DNA from 4 places in the Heyndrickxia sp. NPDC080065 genome. Region 2 is predicted to be linked to each of the others. Evidence: riboswitches for the same ligand, from Rfam matches in the RefSeq annotation. Region 2 holds a riboswitch; each other region holds the start of a gene.
What was found. A riboswitch is a leader RNA that binds a small molecule or an ion and turns the genes downstream of it on or off. The one in region 2 is predicted to bind S-adenosylmethionine.

Region 1 (2,205 bases), on a different contig from region 2:
TATGATTTGGAGAATTTTTGTGTTAACCCTTTTCCCTGTGGTTGCACCTAGTGGTGAAGCAATTAAGCTTGCAACGACCATAATAATCGAAGGTAGCAGCTCAACTTGACCTGTTGAAAGTTTTCCAGTAATCGAACCAATGGATGAGATAAATGTAATTGCGAGAGATGAAGCGATGGTCATTCTTGTTGGGATTTTTAACACTACAAGCATTATAGGGACTAATAAGAATGCTCCACCTGCTCCGACAATACCAGCGGCTATTCCAACGAGTAAAGCTAGTAAGGAAGCGAGCCATTTGTTAAATCTCACTTGGTCAAAACGCTGATCATCGATTCCCCTTTTAGGTATAAACATCATAACAACTGCAATTAAGGCAAGTATGCCATAGACTAAGTTAATGCCGCCCTCTGTGAAAAATTTTGAAGAATATCCCCCGATAAAACTGCCGATTAAAATACTAATACCCATGTATGCAATTAGTGATTTATTTAGAAAACCGCCTTTTCGATAGGCCCATACCCCGCCAATCGTAGCAAAAAACACTTGAACAGCTGTTATTCCTGACACGGAATGTGCGCTAAACTGGGCAACTCCCAACATAGCTGGTATATACAACAACATTGGATAATTAATAATGGCTCCACCAATACCTAGCATTCCCGAAATAAAGGATCCAACAAAACCGATAATAAAAATTGTAATAATAAAGCTGAAATCCATTGTTGCTCCTCCTTAAAATGCATTGTTAAATATCAGATGAAAAGCAAACCTTGAATGGTCCCCTTTTCATTATCCCTTTTTTATCCAAAATTTCAATACACCATTATCGTTTTCATGCTTCAATAACTCATGCCCACCAAACTTGACCATGTAGTTAAGTCATTTTTTGAGCATTCTTATACCCTGCAAGGTATTCCACCAACCATTATTTTTAATAAAATATTTAGTATTTATTGCTAAATTCAAAAGACTAGCAACCCTGATGGTTGACTATTTCAAAATTAATATAATATGATAAATATTAATAAAATTAAATTTTATAGTTTTCCTTATCAAGAGAGGTGGAGGGACTGGCCCTGTGAAACCCAGCAACCACTGTTTATTTAAACAGAATGGTGCTAAATCCTTTAGAACTATTTATGTTCTTGAAGATGAGGAAGAGACTTTGTCAATAAGCTCTTCCTTTTTTAAGGAAGAGCTTATTTATTATTTATCGTTTGTTCTTAATATCATATATTTTTTCAAAGGAGAGAGAGACAATGGTTCAAAATGTAGAAAACGTAAAACACACTTTTCAGACAATCACTCCACCTTTTCGTGCAGATCAAGTCGGGAGCTTATTAAGGCCTGAACGTGTAAAACATGCCCGTTTGCAAAAAGCGGCAGGAAAGATCACTGCTGATCAATTAAGGGAAATTGAAAATGAAGAAATTATTCGTATCGTTCAAAAACAAAAGGAAGTCGGCCTTCAGGCAGTAACTGATGGAGAATTAAGGCGAGCATGGTGGCATTTTGATTTTCTTGAAAACCTTGATGGAGTAGAAGGCTATGATTCGGAAAACGGCCTACAATTTCATGGAAAAACAACAAAGGCACATTCTGTTAAAGTTACAGGAAAAATTGATTTCACCAATCATCCAATGCTTGATGATTATAAATTTTTGCATAGCATTACTGGAGACAGCATAGCAAAAATGACTATTCCAAGCCCAAACATGCTATTTTTTAGAGGGAAAATAGCAAAAGAAGTTTATCATGACCAAGAAGAATTTTTGCATGACCTAACTATTGCCTATCAAAAGGCAATTCAAGCCTTCTATGATGCTGGCTGCCGATATTTGCAGTTAGATGACACATCATGGTCTTCATTTTTCTCAGAAGATGGTGTTAGAAAAATCCTGGAAAAAGGACAAAATCCTAAACAATTACAACAATTTGCTGCAAGAGCTATAAATGAATCCATCGTAAATCGACCTGATGATATGAAAATCACTATGCATATATGTCGGGGGAACTTCCGATCCACATGGAAAGAGTCCGGCGGATATGATGCGGTATCAGAAATATTATTCGATGGTCTAAATGTAGATGGTTTATTCCTCGAGTTTGATGACAATCGATCCGGCGGCTTTGAACCACTACGATATGTGAAACGCCCTGATTTGCAAATTATTCTTGGATTAATCACTTCTAAGTTCGGAG
Region 2 (2,205 bases):
GTTAAACCAGCATCTCCTTGTGGTCCTCCAATAACAAAACGACCTGTTGGATTAATAAAATACTTTGTATTTTCATCGATTAATTCACTTGGAACAACTGGACCTATCACATATTCTTTCACATTACGTTGGATTTGTTCTAAGCTAATTTCAGGATGATGCTGTGTTGAAACAACAATCGTATCGATACGTACCGGACGATCATTCTCGTCATACTCAACCGTTACTTGTGTTTTTGCATCTGGACGTAAATATGGTAATATGTCCTCTTTACGTACTTCTGCAATTCGACGCGCTAATTTATGTGCTAATGAGATTGGTAACGGCATAAGTTCTTTCGTTTCATTACATGCAAATCCAAACATTAAACCTTGGTCACCTGCACCAATTGCCTCGATTTCTTCTTCAGACATTTGTCCTTCGCGCGCCTCTAATGCTTTATCAACACCCATAGCAATGTCTGCAGATTGTTCGTCAATTGATGTTAAAACTGCACATGTTTCTGCATCAAACCCGTATTTTGCACGTGTATAACCAATATTTTTTATCGTTCCTCGAACAATTTTTGGAATATCTACATAAGTGTTGGTTGTAATTTCACCAGCTACTAAAACAAGCCCTGTAGTAACAGATGTTTCACATGCAACCCGGGCATTTGGATCTTTTTCTAAGATCGCATCCAAAATTGCATCTGAAATTTGGTCACAGATTTTATCGGGATGTCCTTCTGTTACTGATTCAGATGTAAATAAACGACGTTTTTTTGTCATCTCTTTTCCTCCCATATTAAGAATCTCTACTATCTATTTTTACGCCTCACGGTACTCATTCCCATTATTATGAAATAAACCAAGGATTTTATCCTTTTCAAGATTTTTATTTGGCTGTTTAAGTTTTTAAAATGCCTTTTAGACAATTTATTTATTAAACAGTTTGCCCCTGCAGTTTTATATACTACAAAACGAATAAAAATCACATTCATAGGTTACGAAAGCGGATAATCTAACATAAAATAAACCCTTCCCCATCATACTATTATGAGAGGAAAGGTTTAGTTCGATTACCCGTGCCTTTCACTCTTATCGTTCAAGGATTAACCTTGCCTCTGGTTAGCACCGTTTCATTCTAGAGGTTAGATTTTTTTAAACTGGCAAAACCAGTTTTTTATTTCTAACTTCAAACCTCTAAATTCTAGAATGCCGGTTGCTGGGTTTCATAGGGCCTGTCCCTCCACCTACTCGGGATAAGAGTATCCGTTCAAGGTAAAATATTACGCAATTTGTTTTACCATGTCAATACTTTTTGTTATCATTAATATTCGTCATTTATTTCCTTTATATATATCTAAACTTAATAACCTTTATTCAAGATTGTTTTCGCAAAATGCAACGAATTTACCCTTAAATATGTCAAATTTAAGTTATTTAAAAAATATGCATGAATAGTATAGACTATTTAAGTAATTGTGTTATACTAATTAACATATAAATGATATTAAATTTTTTCTAAAAAGGAAGGTTAGTATAAATGAAATCAGTAGCTTATTCTAATACATTAGCTAATGTTTTAGAAGGAAATAATATTCTTGCTCAATTAGCAGTACCTCAACTTGTGGAAAAGGTATTACAAAGAGGAGAGGGAATTTTGACATCAACAGGTGCGATCTGTGCTGAAACTGGCAAATATACTGGCCGTTCTCCTAAAGATAAATACATTGTTGAAGAAGCTTCTACAAAAGACTATATCGATTGGGGCTCTGTTAATCAACCAATTTCTGAGGATTCATTCGAAAAATTATATACAAAAGTTGTTAATTATCTCAAAGAACAAAATGAAGTTTTTGTTTTTAAAGGATTTGCTGGTGCAGATAAAAAAAATCGATTACCGATCCAGGTAATTAATGAATATGCATGGCACAATTTGTTTGCACATCAATTATTCATTCGTCCAACTGAAGAAGAATTAGAGACACATCAAACAGAATTCACGATTCTTTCAGCACCAAATGTGAAAGCGGATCCAGCTACTGATGGGACAAATTCAGAAACATTTATAGTCGTTTCCTTTGAACGCAAAATCATCTTAATTGGTGGTACAGAATATGCAGGAGAAATGAAAAAGGGGATTTTCTCCATTATGAATTATCTTCTCCCTAAAAAAGACATTTTACCTATGCATTGTTCAGCAAATGTAGGTGCTGAGGGT
Region 3 (2,205 bases), on a different contig from region 2:
AAAGAAATTAACTTTGAATTTGTCCTTCATTTGTGTATTTTGTGTTCTTACTGCTGCAATGGTTGTATCTGATATCATTGACAAGTTATCCCCAAACATAGCGCCGCCAATAACAGTAGCCATTGCCAATGCCATAGGAATATCTGTTTGTCCTGCAATTCCTATTCCAATGGGAGCTAGTGCAACAACTGTTCCCATAGAAGTTCCCATAGAGGTGGAGATAAAGCAGGCGATGACGAATAGTCCAACCATTAATAAATTTGCCGGAAGTAAGGATAATCCAAGATTGACTGTCGATTCAACAGCACCCATTTCCTTCGCAACACCCGCAAAAGCTCCTGCCAGAATAAAAATTATACACATTAAGATAATATTCGAATGCCCAGCCCCTTTACAAAAGATCTCAATCTTTTTCGATAAAGTTTCTTTCCTATTCATTAAAAGAGCAATGGCACCAGCAATGATAACCGCAACACTTAGTGGCATTTTTGAAAAGTCTTTTGAAAGAAGCCCTGTACCGATAAAAAGCAGTACAAAGATAAGCAAGGGTAAAAGAGCAAGCGCACTTCCTTTTTTTTCTTTTTGATTAGTCATTTCTCTTCCCTCCATTTTTTGATCATTAGTGCATCGTCATTCCACCTGTTACATTAATCCCTTGTCCTGTCATATAATCAGAGTATTTCGATGCTAGGAAAACAACGACATGAGCGATATCTTGAGGAGTCGCTGTTCTTCCTAATGGCACTTGTGAAATATCCTCATCTTTAATGGCTTCCGCGTTTAATCCTCTTAACTCACCTCCTATAATTCTTTCATTTTTTTTCATATCTGTTTCAACTATTCCTGGACAAACAGCATTTACATTTATTTGGTCTTTTGCTAATTCGATTGCCATTACTTTTGTAAAACCTAATACTGCATGTTTAGACGCAACATAGCTTCCCATTAATCGATAGCCATTTTTTCCAGCCTGTGAGGAAATATTAATAATTTTTCCACCTTCACCTTGTTCTTTTAAGTAACGTGCAACAGCCTGGCTGCATAAGTAAACTCCTTTTGCATTTACATCCATTACACGATCCCAATCGCTTTCTTTAATATCAACAGCATAATCCATGGAAGAAATTCCGGCATTATTTACTAAAATGTCTAATCTTCCAAAGGTTTCGATAGCTGTTTGTATCATTTCATTGACCTGTTCACTTTTTGTTACATTTGCCTGGTGGTATAGCAATTGCTTAGTCGATTGTTCAGGGTCTACGTTTAAATCAACCGCCACTACTTTCGCTCCGCAGTCTAAAAGTGCATGGATAATTGCTTTTCCAATTCCTTGTGCCCCTCCTGTTACAATGGCTACTTTTCCAGTTAAGTCCATACAATACATAATGATTGCTCCTTCTTTGAAATGTATTATTCATATTGGAATAATCGGATTAAAATGTAGGATAATTTCGATTTTGCCCTCTATTTTGTACAAAGCGAAGAAGAAAGTTAAAAATGGGACTATCTTTTCTGTTAACGATGGAGAAAAAGAAAAGGCCACTCAAAATAGAGAGGCCTTGGATAAACAAGTTCGAGTCCTCTCTTATCTTTCAAAACAAATGTTTTGCAGGATTTAGCACCAAATCACGATGAACATGAAAGGTTGCCGAGCTTCATAGGGCCAGTCCCTCAGCTACTCTTTATAAGAGATACAATATGAAATTAAATTTACATCCTATTTATATAAATTACACAAAGGTTTAAAAAAAGTCAATTTTATTTTAGTATGGATTTTATTAATACTATCACTATGCAATCGTAAGCAGATGAAAAATTGATTAATTAGACTGGGTTAATACTAAGATGTCAATAAAATAATGCTAAAAAAATTTATTTTGGGAGTTGACAATAAACACCTTATCAATATATAATTCAAAACAATAAATATTCGTTAATATAAGATTCGGCTATGAAAGGAAACAAGTAATGTTTTATCTCCCTGTTATAGAGAGCTGATGGTGGTGAAAATCAGTACAAAGATAAGCATGAATTACAATCCTGGAGCTTCTTTTTCGTAATAAAGAGATGTCTTTATGAAGGGAAAGACGGTCATTCGATCGTTAACAAGGTCAAGAGGTGAACGATATTTGTTCACAACTAGGGTGGTACCGCGAAAATATTCGTCCCTACTGGAAAACCAGTAGGGACTTTTTGTTTATAAAA
Region 4 (2,205 bases), on a different contig from region 2:
AGGTCGATGTTCTGATGAATTTCGATGACTTTGTGGTCCTGCAAATTGGCTAAAGATTCATAATCAATCGTGGTTAACTTCTTATTTCTTTCCAGTATCCGATAAGCGGTTCGAATCAATATTCTAATAATCCAGGTACTAAAATATTCCGGGTTTTTCAATTTGCCAATAGATTCATATGCTTTACAAACTGTATCTTGGACAACGTCCAAAGCGTCTTCTTTATTCCCTACATATAAAAATGCAGTTCTATACAGTTTACTGCTCTCTTGTTTTAGTAATAATTCAAATGCTTGCTCATCACCTTTTATGGCTTTTTTAACAACATTGATATTTTCCATATTATTGATAACTCCTTTCATAATATTAGAGCAGTATTATTCAGAAAAAGTTTAAACGAAATACGAAAGTAAAATCTAGATCTCTAATACAAAAAAGAACTCCGACCTTTTCAAGAATCTGGACGATTGTTGAACAACAAGAGACTTTTTATTCCACTAAATTAGATTTCCTTGTCAAACTAGAACTTTTTATAAGCCTCTACGTATGTAATTTTCTTTTGCTCAAAAAAAATTATTTTGTGATTACGGTTAATAACTTAAAATTATTTTGATTTTATACCATAATCCAAAAATATCCATAAAAATTTTGTTGATAAGGGAATAAAAATCATGTAATCTTTTATTTGCTGTGACAAAAAAATATAATATTTTTCTTCTTATCAAGAGAGATGGAGGGACTGGCCCGATGAGATCTCGGCAGCGGAACTTAGTGATTAAGTTGCTGTGCCAAATCCAGCAAGCAAAGGCTTGATAGATAAGATGAGTGTTTTATAGATATAAGGCCTCTTCTTGTTGTTTCAAGATGAGGCCTTTTTTTCGGGGCAAAATATGGATAAAAGACGTGTCCTATTTTATTTTTTGGAGGTAGAACAATGAATAAAGGGAATCCATGGGCGCTGATCCCATTTGTTGTTTTTTTGATTTTATTTATTGGTTCAGGAGTTATTACAGGTGATTTTTATGCCTTTCCTGTCATTGTAGCCATTGCCATTTCGGGCGCTGTGGCTCTAGCGATGAATCGAAAAGAACCGTTTGCGCGAAAGGTTGATATTTTTTGCCGAGGCGCAGGAAATTTAAATGTCATGCTGATGGTTGTTATTTTTCTCTTAGCTGGGGCCTTTTCAGAGGCAGCAAAAGGCATGGGGGCAGTGGACTCCACTGTTAACTTTGCTTTATCGGTTGTTCCGGAAAACCTGCTTGTCGTAGGCTTGTTCATCATTGCCGGCTTTATCTCCCTGTCAATGGGTACATCGATGGGAACGATTGTTGCACTGGCGCCAATTGGAGTTGGGATAAGCGAGCATACCGATTTTCCCATGGCTTTAGTAATGGCGGCGATTATTGGCGGTTCGATGTTTGGCGATAATTTATCCTTTATTTCAGATACAACTATTACTTCCGTACGTTCACAAGGTGCACAAATGAAGGATAAATTTAAGGTGAATTTTTGGATTGCGTTGCCAGCAGCTATTATAACGGGCATTATTTTAGGGGTTATCACAATGGGTGACACGGCACAAGTAGAGCATTTGAGCTATAGTTGGGTAAAAATTATTCCCTATGTTTTGGTTATTATTTTTGCGTTAGCTGGAATGAATGTTTTCCTTGTTCTGGCATTAGGGATTGTTCTCGCCGGGGCTGTTGGCTTAGCGGATGGCAGCTATCATTTAATGAGCCTTTTGCAAAAGATTGGCGAAGGAATGGCAGGCATGTATGAAATCGCCTTTCTTGCGATATTAATAGCTGGAATGGTGGAGGTTATTAAATTTAATGGCGGAGTTGACTTTCTGCTTCACCTTGCGACACGAAGGATTAAATCGAAAAAGGGTGCTGAATTTGGTATTGCCGGTCTTGTGGGCCTAACTGATTTATCGACGGCCAATAATACGATTGCTATTTTAATTGCCGGCCCGCTTGCAAAAAATATTGCTGATCAGTATGGGATTGAGCCGCGAAAGTCCGCAAGTATATTAGATATTTTCTCCTGTGCGATCCAAGGCCTTCTGCCATACGGGGCCCAATTCCTGGCAGCCGCAAGCGTAGCCGGAATATCGCCAGTGAGCATCCTGCAATACTCTTTCTATCCAATCCTCATAGGAATATGCGGAATCATCGCTATCCTCATCGGATACCCGACAAAAAA

Region 1: it holds a riboswitch for S-adenosylmethionine, as region 2 does, so the genes downstream of both, ACQKP0_RS09750 (5-methyltetrahydropteroyltriglutamate--homocysteine S-methyltransferase) here and metK (methionine adenosyltransferase) in region 2, are expected to answer to the same signal.
Region 3: it holds a riboswitch for S-adenosylmethionine, as region 2 does, so the genes downstream of both, ACQKP0_RS01765 (SDR family NAD(P)-dependent oxidoreductase) here and metK (methionine adenosyltransferase) in region 2, are expected to answer to the same signal.
Region 4: it holds a riboswitch for S-adenosylmethionine, as region 2 does, so the genes downstream of both, ACQKP0_RS22695 (Na+/H+ antiporter NhaC family protein) here and metK (methionine adenosyltransferase) in region 2, are expected to answer to the same signal.

What each region holds. Positions count from the first base shown of each region.
Region 1 covers NZ_JBNNWS010000007.1:79,370-81,574, reverse strand. Annotated here, with positions in the region: gene ACQKP0_RS09755 (sulfite exporter TauE/SafE family protein) at 1-723, opposite strand, end outside; SAM riboswitch class I at 1,050-1,161, shown strand; gene ACQKP0_RS09750 (5-methyltetrahydropteroyltriglutamate--homocysteine S-methyltransferase) at 1,263-2,205, shown strand, end outside.
Region 2 covers NZ_JBNNWS010000014.1:19,439-21,643, reverse strand. Annotated here, with positions in the region: gene metK (methionine adenosyltransferase) at 1-770, opposite strand, end outside; SAM riboswitch class I at 1,077-1,250, opposite strand; gene pckA (phosphoenolpyruvate carboxykinase (ATP)) at 1,528-2,205, shown strand, end outside.
Region 3 covers NZ_JBNNWS010000001.1:387,655-389,859, reverse strand. Annotated here, with positions in the region: gene ACQKP0_RS01770 (Na+/H+ antiporter NhaC family protein) at 1-594, opposite strand, end outside; gene ACQKP0_RS01765 (SDR family NAD(P)-dependent oxidoreductase) at 620-1,384, opposite strand; SAM riboswitch class I at 1,583-1,691, opposite strand; T-box leader at 1,943-2,173, shown strand.
Region 4 covers NZ_JBNNWS010000025.1:18,512-20,716, reverse strand. Annotated here, with positions in the region: gene ACQKP0_RS22700 (sigma-70 family RNA polymerase sigma factor) at 1-341, opposite strand, end outside; SAM riboswitch class I at 716-823, shown strand; gene ACQKP0_RS22695 (Na+/H+ antiporter NhaC family protein) at 935-2,205, shown strand, end outside.